Regions from separate parts of the Limosilactobacillus galli genome, predicted to be linked through region 2. Evidence: riboswitches for the same ligand, from Rfam matches in the RefSeq annotation. Region 2 holds a riboswitch; the other holds the start of a gene.
What was found. Region 2 has a riboswitch for lysine ahead of lysA (diaminopimelate decarboxylase). Riboswitches for the same ligand answer to the same signal wherever they lie in the genome.
Positions count from the first base shown of each region.

Region 1: it holds a riboswitch for lysine, as region 2 does, so the genes downstream of both, QOS10_RS07695 (amino acid permease) here and lysA (diaminopimelate decarboxylase) in region 2, are expected to answer to the same signal.

Region 1 is NZ_CANCWK010000042.1:3,092-11,424, reverse strand. Features, by position in the region: gene adhP (alcohol dehydrogenase AdhP) at 1-232, opposite strand, end outside; gene QOS10_RS07745 (matrixin family metalloprotease) at 462-1,145, opposite strand; gene QOS10_RS07740 (SDR family NAD(P)-dependent oxidoreductase) at 1,327-1,908, shown strand; gene QOS10_RS07735 (SDR family oxidoreductase) at 1,908-2,087, shown strand; gene QOS10_RS07730 (NAD-dependent succinate-semialdehyde dehydrogenase) at 2,186-3,562, opposite strand; tRNA gene QOS10_RS07725 (tRNA-Pro) at 3,821-3,894, opposite strand; tRNA gene QOS10_RS07720 (tRNA-Arg) at 3,948-4,021, opposite strand; tRNA gene QOS10_RS07715 (tRNA-Gly) at 4,027-4,098, opposite strand; tRNA gene QOS10_RS07710 (tRNA-Leu) at 4,199-4,280, opposite strand; tRNA gene QOS10_RS07705 (tRNA-Val) at 4,284-4,356, opposite strand; gene QOS10_RS07700 (deoxynucleoside kinase) at 4,425-5,066, opposite strand; gene QOS10_RS07695 (amino acid permease) at 5,175-6,668, opposite strand; lysine riboswitch at 6,753-6,925, opposite strand; gene QOS10_RS07690 (GNAT family N-acetyltransferase) at 6,938-7,387, opposite strand; gene QOS10_RS07685 (phosphatase PAP2 family protein) at 7,456-8,130, opposite strand; gene QOS10_RS07680 (threonine/serine exporter family protein) at 8,188-8,333, opposite strand, start outside.
Region 2 is NZ_CANCWK010000007.1:5,220-13,552, reverse strand. Features, by position in the region: gene dapF (diaminopimelate epimerase) at 1-495, opposite strand, end outside; gene QOS10_RS02760 (aspartate kinase) at 509-1,867, opposite strand; lysine riboswitch at 2,078-2,259, shown strand; gene lysA (diaminopimelate decarboxylase) at 2,359-3,672, shown strand; gene dapD (2,3,4,5-tetrahydropyridine-2,6-dicarboxylate N-acetyltransferase) at 3,714-4,424, shown strand; gene QOS10_RS02745 (N-acetyldiaminopimelate deacetylase) at 4,434-5,582, shown strand; gene dapA (4-hydroxy-tetrahydrodipicolinate synthase) at 5,599-6,516, shown strand; gene dapB (4-hydroxy-tetrahydrodipicolinate reductase) at 6,533-7,312, shown strand; gene QOS10_RS02730 (aspartate-semialdehyde dehydrogenase) at 7,338-8,333, shown strand, end outside.

The sequences.
Region 1 (8,333 bases), on a different contig from region 2:
CCTTCAGAGAGGTAACGCCAGGGGCAACCTTGGATACACGGCCGACACCTTCGTGACCGATAATCCGGCCCGGCTTCTTGCCGAAGTCACCGGCAGCAACGTGCAGGTCGGTGTGGCAAAGACCACAGTATTCCATGTCAACTAAAGCTTCACCTGGCTTGAGATCACGAAGCTTAACATCCTTAACAGTAACGTATCCATCTACTGGATCATTAATAACAGCAGCTTTCATAAGGTAAATTCTCCCTTTCAAAGACATGTTCTACTTTTCACAATTGTTATAATAGCAGAACCATCCCTGTTTTTAAAGGCTATTCCATAAGTTTTTCATCGCATCAAGTGAACCAATTACCATTAAATTAGCAATGACAGCGCTACTGCTGGATTGACTGAGGGCAAACCAATCATAAAATTAAATTATATTGCTAACTAAAAGTAACAAGATTGTGAAGCAATCACAATTACTCCCGGTGTCTATCATACAGGAGGCGAACCGTTGCCCGATCATCCTTGGTGATCCCGGTCTTGACATTGCGGGGAATCATGACACTGTGCATGTACTCCGGCGCATGGGCCAGGCCAAGCGCATGCCCCAGTTCATGCTCGGCAATCTCCGTTCGGAAAGTCCGGTTGGTATAGTCCAGCTGTCCGGCATCCAGGGTTGAGCGGGCTCGAATTAGCGCGTGGGTGTCCGGGTTATATTCTGTACTGGTCGACCCCAGCTGGGACGATACATAGCCCACGGTTGTTGTTGGGGCGGTACTAGTCAGCGACCCGTCCTGAGCAATAATATCGGCACGATCCTCGTCGCGGCACCAGCTGATATGAACCGCCCCCGTATTATTCCAAGCCCTCACTGCCCCCCTAAAGGCCGTCTGTAACGCCTTATCCCGGGTTTGCATATAGATCCGCAGGTTCCGGGTCGGCCAGCGGTAGCCTTCAATGGGGGTCGGCGTCCTGGACGGCAGGCTAAGGGTCCTGGCGCCGGCACGTGTCGCCTGGGCGGTGTTGCTCCCTGTCATCTGGCCATCTTCTGTGCTGAAGATCGATGATTGATTAATAGAAGAAATGGGATCAGCGTTAACGGGCAGACCGATTCCGACAACGGCTGCTAAAACGCTTAGCAGCAATAAAAGACGTTTCACAATTCTCACCTCTCCTAACTACTAATAATGATGGGGGATTTTTAGCTGGGAAGCAACAATTAAGGCTTCGCAAAATTATTGTAATATTTCGGTAACTTAAATTTAATTATCCATTGCCGGACTTTATTGATATCATGTAACCAACATTTTTTACAAATCATAACAAAGAGAGAGCTTATCTATGTCAAAACGACTGAACGATAAAGTAGCACTGATCACCGGAGCAGCGAGCGGCCAGGGAGCAGCTGAACCGGCCCTCTTTGTTAAGGAAGGGGCCAAGGTGATTGCCACCGATATCAACGCCAAGCTCCTCAACAAGCACGTTGATACCCTGAAAGAGCAATACGGTGACGCAATTCTGCCATTAAAGCTGGACGTTACGAAAGAAGACGAGTGGATTGACGCCGTGGCCCAGGGGATTAATAAGTTCAAGAAGATCGATATTCTGGTAAACAACGCCGGAATCGGAATCACTGACAAGACTTCCGGTTTGACCGACTCCACGGTTGACGACTGGCACCTCTTCATGGATACCAACGCCATGTCGCACTTCTTAGGGATGAAGTACGTCGTTCCTGAGATGAAGAAAATCGGCGGTGGCTCAATTATCCACATCCCATCCCTTGCCAGTGTCCAAGGGACTGCCGGGGCCCCACCTTGCACGGCCTCTAAGGGGGCTTCCCGGGCATTTACGAAGGGAGCGGCACGTGACCTTGGCAAGTTGTCAACTCCGTCCTGCCCGGCTGGATCGTTACCCCGCTGATGCAGGCCTTTACCCTCAACAAGCAACTTCTAGACTCGCTGATCGCCGGGATTCCGCTTGGCCACCTTGGTGATCCCGAGGACGTGGCCTACCCGGTCCTCTTCCTGGCCAGTGACGAAGCTAAATACGTTAACGGCGCTGAGTTAATCGTCGACGGCGGGCAATCCGTCCGGGGATAACACACAACGTCCATAAACTTGAAATACCGTTCAGAATCTCTGGGGAAATTCTGAACGGTATTTTGTATTTATCTGAATTATCGGCACTGACTTTTGTCTTATGCCTCTGGTTCGTATACCAGATGGTCATTGACAAAGGACTTGAAGCCCTGTTCAGCCAGCTCACGGCCATAGCCAGAATGCTTAACCCCGCCAAATGGCAATTCTGGAAGGGAGGCCCAGCCTGAATTAATCCAGGTCATCCCAGTTTCAATCTGTGCTGCTACCTGCCGGGCCTGCTTAATGTCCGTCCCGAAGACCGTACTTCCTAAGCCATAGCTGGAATCATTGGCAAGAGCAATCGCCTCGGCAACATCATGATACTTATAGACCGCCATTACCGGCCCAAACATCTCCTGGTCAAAAACGGGGTTATCCCGGTCAATCTCGGTTAGGATCGTCGGCATAAAGAACTGGCCTTCAAGGTCATCCACCGGCTGGTCGCCATAAACGACCTTGGCCCCGTGCTCAACCGCCAAGTCCACCTGCTTTTGCAGTTTTTCCTTGGCCTTTTTAGAATTCAGCGGGGCAAGCGTCGTGTGCGAATCCATTGGGTCCCCCATCTTAACACTGCTGAAAATTCTCTTGGCCCGGTCCAAGAATTCATCGTAGAGATTATCCGGGACCACAAAACGTTTGGAAGACGTGCATACCTGGCCGGCATTATACAGCCGGGCAGCGGGAATAACTGCGGTCAGTTTATCGATATCTGCATCAGGAAGGACGATAAAGGCATCATTGCCGCCCAACTCCATCGTACTCTTCTTGAGGCTCTTAGCAGCTTCCGTTGCCACGGCCTGGCCGCCGCGCTCGGAACCAGTGAGGCAGACCCCCTGAACACGCTTGTCAGCAATAATGGTCCCCACCTGGTCATAATCTATAAAGAGGTTCGTTAAGCTGCCATCCGGCGCCCCTGCCTCCTTTACGAGGTCCGCGAACGCCTGGGCCGATGTCGGGCAGTTCGAGGCATCCTTTAATATCATCGGGTTTCCGGCCAAAAAATTAGGAATGAAGACCCGGGCAATCTGGTAGAAAGGAAAGTTCCACGGCTCAACCGCCATCAGAACCCCGGTAGCCTGATGAAGGACGTAGGCATTGCCGGATTCAGTATAGAGCGGCGTAGGGGCCAAAAATTGATCTGCCCGTTGAACATAGTAGTCGCAGAATGACGCGCAAAGTTCGACCTCGCCTTCCGCTTCGCCAATCAGCTTCCCCATATCGTGCGTGATGAGCGTTCCCAGCTCGTGTTTCCTGTTGCGGAGTAATTCCCCCAAGCGCGTGATGACCTGTTTCCGCTCTGCCAGCTCACCGCCGCCGCGCCATCGCAGGTAAAGCCGGTGCGCAGCCGTCAGGGCCTTTTCAACCTCGGCAGCGGTGGCCTGTGGATACTCATGTTCTACTTCGTTCGTATAAGGATTAATCGTCTTATAAGCCATTTTAAAATCACCTTTCTCATTTCCACATTTGCAGCTTACAGTTCACATTGTAAGCGTTTACTTTGAGTTCCACAAGGTATTGCTCTTGTAGCTCATAAATGCACATATATCAATGCAGGCGCAGCATATGATTATTGTGAAAATTACTTTTGATGCTCAAATCGTTCACAAGGTATGAAGGTGATTTCAGGCAATTGTCGCCCAACAAAAAACACCTGTAACAACAACCCATTGGGTCATTGTTACAGGTGAGAATAGTCGGAAATACAAGATTCGAACTTGCGACCTCTGCGTCCCGAACGCAGCGCTCTACCAAGCTGAGCTAATTTCCGAAAAAAATAAGCGCCACACCCATCTCAACGAGATAACTGTCACGCTTTAATAATGCACCCAGAAGGAGTCGAACCTTCAACCTTCTGATTCGTAGTCAGACACTCTATCCAATTGCGCTATGGGTGCATAAGAGCGGAAGACGGGATTCGAACCCGCGACCCCCACCATGGCAAGGTGATGTTCTACCACTGAACTACTTCCGCATATTAAGTTTTTGACACATTCCGTATCAACAATTATAAATGTTACACGATCGAGTGGAATTTGTCAACAGCTTTTTTCAATTTAATTTCAAAAGCTGAATGCGGATGAAGGGACTTGAACCCTTACATCAAAAGATACAAGATCCTAAATCTTGCGCGTCTGCCAATTCCGCCACATCCGCATATGGAGGATACAGGGCTCGAACCTGTGACCCTCTGCTTGTAAGGCAGATGCTCTCCCAACTGAGCTAATCCTCCGAGAAATTAATTAAACTGAAACAAATCAGCTTAATTAATATATCATCATTTTACCAACCTGTCAAACCCTATTTAAGATTTAATTCTGCCAGCTTCTGATCAATCATCTTAAGAACTTGCTGTGCCGCCTGCGGATCCTCGACAAAGTCATACTTATCCCCATCGATCAGCATCTTTGGGCTCTCATCATAGCGCTTGTACCAGTCGACATAGCGCTCGTTCAGGTTCTTGTAGTAGTCGTACAGGGATGGATCATTGGCGATCTGTTCATATGACCGGCCGCGCTTCTTGATCCGCTTCAGCATGGTGTCAAAAGAGATCTGAATGGTGATCAAAAGGTTCGGGGCCTTCTGGTGAACCTGGTCCGGCAGTTCCTCCATCATGTTGTTCAATAATGATGAGTAAATATCTGATTCGGTCTCAGTAGCCCGCCCCATGTCAGCGTTCAGCTTAAACAAGAGGGCATCCTCAAAGATCGACCGGTCCAAAACGTTCAGATCGTTGCTGTAGGATTCCTTGATCTCATCCAGCCGCTTGTTTAAGAAGTAAATCTGCAAGAGGAAGCCGTACTTCTTCGGGTCCTTGTAGAAGAGCGGCAGAATCTTGTTTCCCTCGACTGATTCATAAAATGCCTGGCTGTGCAGATGGTCAGCTAAGAGTTGCGTCAAGCTGGTCTTCCCAGCGCCAATTGTTCCGGCTAAAGCAATCATTAATCATTTTCCCTTTCATAATTAGAGTCTTAAAAAACACACGATTACAATTTTAACACTAAAAAAGAAAATGGCCACCCGAAAGTGACCATATTTTGTGGTTAACAATTATTTATCCTCATCATCTGGTGCCACGTACTTTTCACCCTTAGTGCTCCGCGACAGGTCTACCTGATCCAATGGAATAATGTGGGTCCGGTAACGAACCTTGTAGTAGATGAACAATACCAGGAAGATTGGCACACTCATGTAGGAAATAAGGATGTTTTGCCAATCCCACTTGATGAAGGCGTCCACGTTTTGCCCACAGATAACGATGAAGCAGAGAACAAAGGCAAAGATCGGGCCAAACGGGAAGAATGACGACCGGTACTTCAAGTCGTTAAGGTCCCGGCCCTGGGCAAGGTAGGCCCGTCGGAACCGCCAGTGCGAGGAGGCAATCCCCAGCCAAGCGATAAACCCGCACAACCCAGAAGCATTGATCAGGTAGTTATAAGCCTGTGGGCCGATAAACTGGGTCAAGTAAATTAAGGCTGAAACCAGCATTGTCCCCAGCAGGGCGTAGATCGGAATCCCCTGCTTGTTAATGTAGCCGAAGAAGCGCCATGCGTAACCTTCACGAGCTTGGGAGAAGAGCATCCGGGTGGAAGCGTAGAGGCCTGAGTTGGCAGAAGAAACCACCGCCGTCAGGATAACCGCGTTCATGACACTGGCCGCAATCGCCAGCCCCGCCCGCTTAAAGACAATGGTGAACGGACTCATCGTGATGTTGGAAACATTTTGGTTTAACAGGTTCTTGTCGGTGTACGGCAGGATACATGCAATTACGAAGATCGTGCAGATGTAGAAGATCAGGATCCGCCAGAAGGTCGAGTGGATGGCCTTGGAGACAGAAACTTCTGGAGTGGCCGCTTCACCAGCCGTGATCCCAACCAATTCAGTTCCCTGGAAGGAGAAACCGGCGATCAGGAAGACACTGATGATGGCAGGAACCCCGCCAACAAATGGGGCCTTCTTGTAGTGGAAGTTGCTTACTCCCACGGCGTGTCCGCCCATGATTCCAAGGATAATCGCTACCCCGACAATCAGGAAGACCACCACGGTAACGATCTTGACCAGGGCTAACCAGTACTCCGTTTCACCATAGGAACGAACGGAGAGGTAGTTAATCAAAAAGATCAATGCCAACACGGTGACACTGAAGATCCATTGCGGAACCGATGGCAGCCAGTAATTCATAATAATCCCGGCCGTCGTCGCCTCCACTGGAATCGTAACGGCCCAATTCAGCCAGTAGTTCCACCCCATGGCAAAGCCAAGGGCGGGGTCGATAAACTTAGTAGCATAGGCGGAGAAGGACCCGGTCAGCGGCATGTAGGTTGCCATTTCCCCGAGACTGGTCATTAAGAAGTAGACCATCATCCCCATCACGATATAAGCGACTAGCGCCCCACCAGGTCCGGCCGTCGAGATCGCTTCACCACTGGTGATGAAGAGCCCGGTCCCGATCGTCCCCCCGAGGGCAATCATTGAGAGGTGACGTGTCCGCAGCGACCGATGAATGTGGCCGGTGGAGTGGTCACTTTGACTTGTTTCTGCCATATAACTCATTCCTCCAAATAGTAAATAAAAAAGTCTTCCAACGGGACACCCCATCAGAAGACCTGGTAATAACCACGGTAGTTCTTTTTTGGAAGCGCCCCGCATTTTAGCGACAGTCCATAACTTCTTCAGTCATGACCCAACAGATCGTCGGAATAAGCCGGAATCTGTTTCGGCATCCCTTCCTTTCACCCGCCGTGCGGTGCTCATTCACCTGTTGCGGACTACTGATAAGAGATGCAACCTCTTCATTGTTTTCTAATTATACTCTAATATTTGATCAGTGCAAGGCCTTTTTGAAAAAACCACTTGCCCTGCTCCCCATCGTCAGTCTCCTTAGCGAAATCGTTCTTGATCAGGACCCGCTGCGACCCGATGTTGTCATCATCCACCGTTGCCCGCAAGCAGTTTCCTGGTTGCAGGCGATCACAGAGCAGGCCCACTGCTGCCGTCATGATGCCCTTTCCCCAGTCGGTCCGGCAGAGTAGGTAGCCCAGTTCCCAGCAGGTCGCCGTGACTTGTTCAAGGGTCATGATCCCCACGATCTGCTTGTCACAACGAATCGTCAGCAGGTGCGTACTTTGCATCAGCATGGCCACCGCGGTTGGATCAGGTACGACCATCAGGTGGGCCCGCCGCTGCACAAGCGGATCAGCCAGAATCGCGGCAATTGCCGGACTATCACTAGGAACAGCCATATTAATCTGAACTTCTGGCATTATTTCCCCTCCTTAAAACAAAAACGAGACTGGTGAGAAAAAATTATTCTCTGCCAGTCTCAATATTACTATATTTCAGAAGTCGATAAAAACGAGATTGCTCGTAAGCGTGGTGCCCAGGCCACATAGAGCCACTCTGCCACTTGAAGCCAGGCGTAGGCCAGCAGCATGGCACTGATGGTGTCGAATGGCCAGTGAGCATACAGGTAAACCCGGGAAACCGCCAGGAAGAAGACCACAAAGACGATCAGCAGCTGGCAGATGGTCCGGGTGGCGTGCTTGCGAATCAGCGGAACCACGATCAGCAAGAGGATGGCCGCTACCAAGAAGATCCCCAGGGTGTGACCGCTCGGGAAGCTGTAGCCGTCATCGGCTGCAAGGTGTTGTGCCGGCCGGGCCCGCTTGACAATGTGCTTGAAGATCTCGCCAAGCACATCACCGCCGATAATTGTCCCCAGAGCCCACAGTGCCGGAATCTGGTAGTGTTTGAGCCACAGAACAACGGCAATAATAAGTACCCAGAGCAGGTCCATCTTGGGGCTCGCCAAGAATGACAGCAGCGTCATCAAGGCGTGGAACCAGCCCACATTTTCAATCCGCTGTCCGGTAAACAGCGACTGCAGGACGGCATCGATCATGGTGACGACCGCTGAATTAAACTTAATAAGCAGCATTAGAATGATAAAAGCACCACCACTAATGGCAAAGCGCCACCACCGGTGCTGATCGCGTTCAATAAACATATTTAATCTCCTATTTTAGTATTTAACATTAACTGAGTATACCACACTGCCCCAGTATCAACGGTTCTTTTTCACAATTTTCCAGTGATGGTAGTGGATAATTCGATTTAACAATTCGCCCAGTCCAAAGCCCAGGGTAATCGCACCGACAATAACCACCACCTGGTAAAAGTAGACCGTAACCAGGTGGTAGTTCCCAATGG
Region 2 (8,333 bases):
GATGGCGCTGAAACGTAGCTGGGGCCAGAGCTCTGGTGCGGGGGTGTCGAGCAGGCGGTCGTACCCCAGGTTATCAAAAGGCAGGGCCTCACGGTTGAAACGGACCGGGGAGATCTCGACGGCAAAGGCGGGGACCACGGCAGCCAGGTCGTCCTGCTTGCGGACACGGAGGCTGGCATCGATAGTATCGACCTTGAACTGGTCGCGGTGGTCCCGACCGGCGACGTAACGGGCCACCGTCCGCAGACCGTTACCGCACATGGCGGCCTCGCTCCCGTCAGCGTTGATTACCCGCATCTGGGCCTGGGAACCCTCACGGAACGGCTTGTCGACCACGAGGACGCCGTCAGCACCGCCCAGCAGTCCGGTCTTGGGGTCGGTGATGCGCTGGGTAAGCTGGCGGAGTTCGGGATCCGTCAGCGGCTGTGCGAGTCGGGTCTGGTCCAGGATGAAAAATTGGTTCTGGGAACCATGGACTTTGAGAAGGGTTGGCATATGAAATTCCTCCTTAGTTGACGAAGAAGCGGTGGTAGATGGCGCGAACCGCATCGTCGGCGTCGTCATCGTAGGTCCCGATCATGATGGAGATCCGGGAGGCCCCCTGGTTGATCATCGGCACGGCGATGTGGTGCTGGGCCAGTGGGGAGAGAATATCGTTGATGACGCCGATCCGGTTGCGCATCCCCTCGCCGACAACCATGGTGACGGCGTAGTTATCGATCCATTCGAGCCGGTCCGGGTTGACGGCTTCCTGGATTTCATTGGAGATGGTATCGATCAGCTGGTCGTTAACCAGGTTGCGGTCGAGGATGATGGTGATGTCATCGATCCCGGATGGCATGTGTTCATAGGGGATGTTGTGTTCAGCAAGGATCTGCAGGATGCGAAGGGTAAACCCGGTCTGCTTGTTCAGCAGGTACTTGTGGAGGTAGAGGGCCGCGAAGTGCTTGCCGCTGACAATCCCGGTGACAATGTCGCTCGGCTGGAAGCCCTTATCGGGAACGATCAGGGTGCCGGGTTTCTCCGGGTGCTGGGTGTTCTTGACGTTGATCGGGACGTTGCCTTCGATCGCGGGGATCAGGGCCTCGTCATGGAAGACCGAGAAGCCGGCGTAGGAGAGTTCCCGCATCTCCCGGTAGGTCATCCGGCTGATCGGCTGCGGGTTGTCGACAACGTTCGGGTTAGCCGCATAGATCGCGTCGACGTCGGTGAAGTTCTCGTACAGGTCGGCGTGCAGGCCCCGGGCCAGGATCGCCCCGGTGATGTCGGAACCCCCGCGGGAGAAGGTCGCAATGTGGCCGGCCAGGGTGATGCCGTAGAAACCAGGAAAGACCAGGAGCTCGCTCTGCTTGGCCGTGAACTGGTCGAGGAGGCTGTAGGTTTCGGGGATCACCGTGGCGTTGTTAGGCGTCCCGGTGACCCGAATTCCGGCCATCGTCGGGGTGACGAAGCGGACCTCGTAGCCCAGGTGCTTGAGGACCAGGGACATCAATTGAGCGTTGGAACGTTCCCCGTGGGCCTTGAAAGCAGCCAGGAGGTAATTATCGTTAGGGTACTTGCCATTGGGCAGGTTGCGCAGACGGTCGATAATCGGCTCCAATTGGTCATCGGGCAGATTGAAGTGGTTGGCAATTGCCTGGTAACGGACCACGATCTGGTGGAGCACGTCGTCATACGGCTTCTGTTCGATCACCCGCTGGGCATATTCGATCAGCAGATCGGTCACCTTAATATCGTCGGGATTCCGCTTGCCGGGCGCGGAGGTGACGATCACCCGACGCTCGGGATCGGCCGTAATAATCTTGATTGCTTGGGCAAATCCCTCGCCATCAGCTAGGGAACTGCCACCGAACTTAACTACTTTCATCTTCTCAAAACTCCTTTGAGCAATAATTAATAAATCACATTATTGCGAACGTATTTTAATCGAATTCTAACATGGAACTTAAAATAAGCAAGTGTAATTATCCAGCGACCTTTTAATATTAACGTTTTACTACATCTAATAAATTAAATAAAACCCATAAAAATTAATTTAGTCTATTGACTTTCTCATAATTTGGTATAAGCTAGAATCATAAATCGAAGAGGCGCAGCCAACACTAGTAGCTAACTGGAGCGATGCCAAGTATGGATGGTTAGTGAACAGGGCGGTTGCCGAAGCGCTCAGTCAGGCACGGCTGAGTTTGCTGGGGCGTGGTTGAATAAGCTACGGACTGTCGCAGGACAATAAGAGCCTGCGTTGCGCTATCGACAGATTAAATGGATAATAAATGGGATCCACTGTTTGTTCGCGCAAACAGTGGATTTTTTTAATAAGTCGATTCCCCGCCGCAAAAGCATTAGGAGGAATGACAGATGAATGAGCAATTAACTGAGAACCAGATTAACGCTGCTGGGCACCTGACAATTGGCGGCTGCGATGCCGTCGAACTGGCCCACAAGTACGGAACCCCGCTGGTCGTTTATGACGTCAGCAAGATCCGCGACCAGATCCGCCGATTTGAGAAGGTCTTCGCCGCCAACCACGTCGACTACGCGGTCAGCTACGCCAGCAAGGCCTTCGCAGCAATCGCCATGTACCAGGTGGCCGCAGCGGAGGGCGCGCACACCGACGTGGTCTCCGACGGGGAACTCTACACGGCGATCAAGGCCGGCTTTCCGATGGACCGGGTCAGCTTCCACGGCAACAACAAGTCACGCGAAGAGCTCGAGATGGCTATCCGTCATCACGTCGGCGTGATCATCCTGGACAACTTCCACGAGATTGACCTCTTGGCCGACCTGTTGGAAGAAAACGATGCCCAGATCAAGGTCATGCTTCGGATCACCCCGGGGATCTCGGCCCACACCAATAAGTACATCCAGACCGGTCAGGTTGATAGCAAGTTTGGCTTTGACCTGCAGTCCGGTCAGGCGGATGAAGCACTGGAGAAGGTGCTGGCCAACCCGCGGATAGAAATGCTCGGGTTGCATGCCCACATCGGTTCGCAGATCTTTGAACTGGCCGGCTTTGAAGGGGTTGCCGATAAGCTGGTTGAGGTAGCCGCTCACTGGCAGACCAAGTACGGCTACCAGGCCCTGGTCATCAACGTGGGCGGGGGCTTTGGGATCCGCTACGTCAGCGCCGACCACCCACTCATGCCGGAAGACTTTGTGGACGCGATTATCAAGGCGATCAAGCAGACGATTGCCAAGACGAACCTGGCAATGCCGGCGATTTGGATTGAGCCGGGCCGGTCGATCGTTGGTCCCGCGGGTTACAACCTCTACACGGTTGGTTCCCGCAAGGACGTTCCGGGACTGAAACCGTACGTGACCGTTGACGGGGGGATGGGCGACAACATCCGGCCAGCCCTCTACCAGGCTAAATATGAAACGGTCCTGGCTAACGATCCCCAGACCCCAATCAAGGAACACGTTCGCCTGGCCGGCAAGTATTGCGAGTCCGGTGACATTCTGAGTCAGGACCAGGGGCTGCCGGCTACCAAGCCGGGCGACGTCCTGGCAATGCTGGACACCGGGGCTTATGGCTACTCAATGGCCTCCAATTACAACCGCAACCCGCGGCCGGCAGTGGTCTTTGTCGAGAACGGGCACGATCAGCTGGTAATTGAGCGTGAGAGCTACGCCGATCTGGTTCGTCTGGACCGGCCATACCAACAACAGTAATTATTTATTCCTTATTTAATATGTAGAAAGAGGTTATCCACATGGCAGAATTAGACGCACAAGCAATTATTAACTACATCGGCAACGCTCCCAAGAAAACACCCGTTAAGGTTTACCTACGCGGGGACCTGGCGGGGTTGGAGTTCCCGGCTGGGGTTCAGCACTTCACCGAGGGCCACAGCGGGGTAATCTTCGGTGATTGGTCCGTTGTCAAGCCTTTCCTTGGCCAGGCCAAAGACAAGATCGCAGATTACCACATTGAAAACGACGCCCGCAACTCCGCCGTTCCGTTGCTGGACCTGAAGGGGATCAACGCCCGGATCGAACCGGGGGCCATCATCCGTGACAAGGTCCTGATCGGTGACAATGCCGTCATCATGATGGGGGCCACGATCAACATCGGGGCGGAGATCGGCGCCGACTCCATGATCGACATGGGGGCTATCCTCGGTGGCCGGGCCATCGTCGGCAAGCACTGCCACATCGGTGCTGGCACCGTCCTGGCCGGGGTGGTCGAACCTGCTTCTGCTCAGCCGGTCCGGATCGATGACAACGTCCTGATTGGCGCCAACGCCGTGGTGATTGAAGGGGTCCACGTCGGCGAAGGGGCCGTGGTTGCCGCCGGGGCCATCGTCACCCATGACGTTGCCCCGCACACCATGGTAGCTGGGGTTCCTGCCAAGTTCATCAAGAACGTTGACCAGCAGACCGAGAGCAAGACGGCGCTCGAAGACGACCTCAGAAAGCTGTAGGATGAGCAGATGTTAACGGAAGAACAACTGATTCAAGTGCGGCGCCACCTCCACGAGATTCCAGAGCTGGCGTTGCACGAAACGCAAACGCATGACTACCTATTAAAGGTAATCAAAGAATTCAACCAGGATAACCTAGAGATCCGAGTGCCGGAAGAACTGCCGACCGCGATCCTGGTCCTGGTTCACGGGAGCGCCCCGCAGCGGACGATCGGTTATCGAACCGATATCGACGCCCTGCCGGTGACGGAGCAGACGGGCCTGCCGTATGCCTCCCACCATCCCGGCGTCATGCACGCCTGCGGGCATGATATTCACATGACCGTGGCTCTGGGGGTGCTGAGCTACTTCAGCGACCACCAGCCCAAGGACAACCTGCTCTTCTTCTTCCAACCGGCGGAAGAGAGTGACTATGGCGGCAAGCGGGCCTACGAGGCCGGAGTCTTCGCCGGCAAGTGGCGGCCCGATGAATTCTATGGCCTGCACGATAACCCCGACCTGCCCGCCGGTGCGATCGGCTGCCGGATGGGGACCCTGTTTGCCGGGACCACCGAGGTCAACGTCGACATCAACGGGAAGGGCGGTCACGCCGCCTACCCGCAGGATGCCAACGACACCGTGGTCGCCGCGGCCAGCCTGATCATGCAGGTCCAGACGATCATCTCCCGGAATATCGACCCGATCGCCAGCGGGGTGATCACCCTGGGCAAGGTCCGCGGGGGCACGATCCGAAACGTCATTGCGGGCCACACCCGCATTGAGGGGACGATCCGCGGCCTGACCCAGAAGATGATCGAGCACATCGACCACCGCCTGCAGGCCGTCTGTGACGGGGTCGCCGCCAGCTTTGGACTGGAAGTCAAGCTGGGGCTCAACCAGGGCGGCTACTGGCCGGTTGAAAATAATCCCGAACTGACCCGTCGCTTCATCGACTACATGCAGCAGGCTCCGGACGTTAACTTCATCGAGACTGCGCCGGCGATGACCGGTGAGGACTTCGGCTATCTGCTGGCCCAGTTCCCCGGGACGATGTTCTGGCTTGGGGTCGAGGATGATTCACAACTCCACTCGGCAACCCTGACGCCTAACGAGGACGCCATCCAGAAGGGTGTCGATGCGATTACCGGTTTTCTGAACTACCGGATGCAAGAGAATTAATTGGAGGATAATAATTATGACAACTTTACAAGACGCAGATTTACTGACCGCAATCGTAACGCCATTTGACGGCGACAACCATATCAACTTTGACAGCCTGAAGAATTTGACCAACCACCTGATCGAATCCGGCAGCAACGGCTTCGTCATCGGGGGGACCACGGGTGAAACCCCAACCCTCTCTCATGATGAGAAGATCCAGCTCTACCAAGGCTTCGGCAAGATTGTCGACGGCCGCGTTCCGGTCATTGCGGGGACGGGTTCCAACAACACCCAGGAGACGATCGACTTCACGAACGAGGTTGCCGCTATTGGTGGCATCGATTACGCCCTGGTCGTTGTGCCGCCGTACAATAAGCCGAACCAGCGGGGGATGATCGCCCACTTCACCGCCGTGGCTGACCAAGTCAAGATTCCAATTATTATCTACAACATTCCGGGCCGGACTGGGGTCAAGATGGACGCCGAAACCGTCGTGGAACTGTCTCAGCACCCGAACATCGCCGGGGTCAAGCAGTGTGCCTCCCTCGAAGAGATGGAATACATCATTGAACACGCTGCTGATAACTTCGCAATCTTCTCCGGTGAGGACGCCCAGGCATTGACGGCTCGTGTCCTCGGGGCCAACGGGGTTATCTCCGTGGCTTCCCACTGCTACACCAAGGAAATGCGGCAGATGTACGACCAGCTGTACGTCGGCAACTACCAGAAGGCCGGTCAACTGCAACGTCTCCTGACCCCGAAGATGGCCGCTCTCTTCATGTACCCATCACCATCACCGGTCAAGGCCGTACTGAACGCCCAAGGCTTCAACGTTGGCGGCTGCCGGCTACCAATCCTCTCCTTAAATAACGAGGAGAAGCACGCCCTGGAAAGCGCCCTGGATCTGCCAGCCGGCTCCCTGAGCACCCAAGACCTGCCACAGGACTTGTAAAAGGACGGTGATAAGCATGAAGAAAGTTTTGATTGCCGGTGCCGCCGGTGCGATGGGACAGAAGGCCGTGGAGCTGGTCAACTCCCTGCCCGATGTCCAACTGACGGCCGTCCTGGCACCCTACCTGGTCGCGGACCAGGCTGCTCAGTATCACCTGGACGCCACGGTGAAGGTCTACCACCAGCTGGCTGACATTGAAAACGGCGTTGCGGATGTCTGGATCGACTTTACCCTGCCGGATGCCGTCTACGAAAACGTCAAGTTTGCCATCCAGCACGGGATGCGGCCGATCGTCGGCACGACCGGGCTGACTGACGATCAGGAAGAGGAACTGGTCCAGCTCAGCGACCAGCAGCACCTGGGCGGCCTGATCGCCTCGAACTTCGGGATGTCCGCGGTTCTCTTGATGAAGTTTGCCAAGGAGGCCGCGGTCTACTTCCCGGACGTTGAGATTATTGAAATGCACCACGCCGACAAGAAGGATGCCCCATCCGGGACGGCCCTGAGCACGGCCAAGCTGATCGACCAGGTGCGTGAAGAACACGAGACCAGTCCCGATGAGCAGGAGAGCTTGCCAGGGTCCCGCGGCGGTGACTACCACGGCATCAAGATCCACGCCGTCCGCCTGCCGGGCTACATCGCCCATGAGCAAGTCCTCTTCGGGGGTGCCGGCGAGGCGCTGACCATCCGGCAGGACTCCTTTGACCGTCAGTCCTTCATGAGCGGGGTCAAGGTTGCATTAGAGAAGATTGACCAATTGGACCACCTGGTGATTGGCCTGGAGAATATCCTTTAGCACAGAGAGAAAGAAGAATTGTCATATGAGTAAGGAATATAATGTCGCAATTTTAGGGGCCACCGGTGCGGTTGGTACCCGCATGATTCAGCAGCTGGAACAATCAACCATCCCGGTCAAGAGCCTGAAGCTTCTGGCCTCCAGCCGGTCTGCCGGTAAGCAGCTCCAGTTCAAGGGCCAACCGATCACGGTCGAGGAGGCCACTCCGGATTCCTTTGCGGGGATCGACCTGGTCCTGTCATCTGCTGGTGGGAGCGTCTCGAAGAAGCTGCTGCCGGAAGCGGTCAAGCGCGGCGCCGTCTGTGTCGATAACACCAGTGCCTTCCGGATGGAACCGGATGTGCCGCTGGTCGTCCCTGAGGTTAACGAAGCGGCATTGAAGAACCATCACGGAATCGTGGCCAACCCGAACTGCTCAACCATTCAGATGGTCGTGGCCCTGGAACCAATCCGCAAGGCGTTCGGCCTCAAGCAGGTCATCGTCTCGACCTACCAGGCTGCTTCCGGTGCCGGTCAATCGGCCCTGAATGAACTGAAGCAGGAAGCCCAGGACTACCTGGACGGCAAGGACATCCAAGACGATGCCGAGATCCTGCCAACCAAGGGGGACAAGAAGCACTATCCGCTGGCCTTCAACCTCCTGCCGCAGATCGATGTCTTTGAGGACAACGGCTACACCCATGAGGAATGGAAGATGATCCACGAGACCAAGAAGATCATGCTGGGCGATATGAACGCCAAGGACATCAAGGTCACCGCTACCTGTGTCCGGGTTCCTGTGCCGATTGCCCATGGGGAAACGGTCTACTTCACGGTCGATGACCCAAGCGTGACCGTGGACCAGCTGCGGGAAGCTTTGAAGGGGGCTCCGGGTGTGGTTCTGCAGGATAACCCTGCTCACCAGGTCTACCCGCAACCACTGAACGCCGTTGGCAAGCGCGACACCTTCGTCGGTCGTCTGCGGGCTGACGAGGAGAACCCCGGCTCCTTCAACATGTGGGTCGTGGCTGATAACCTCCTG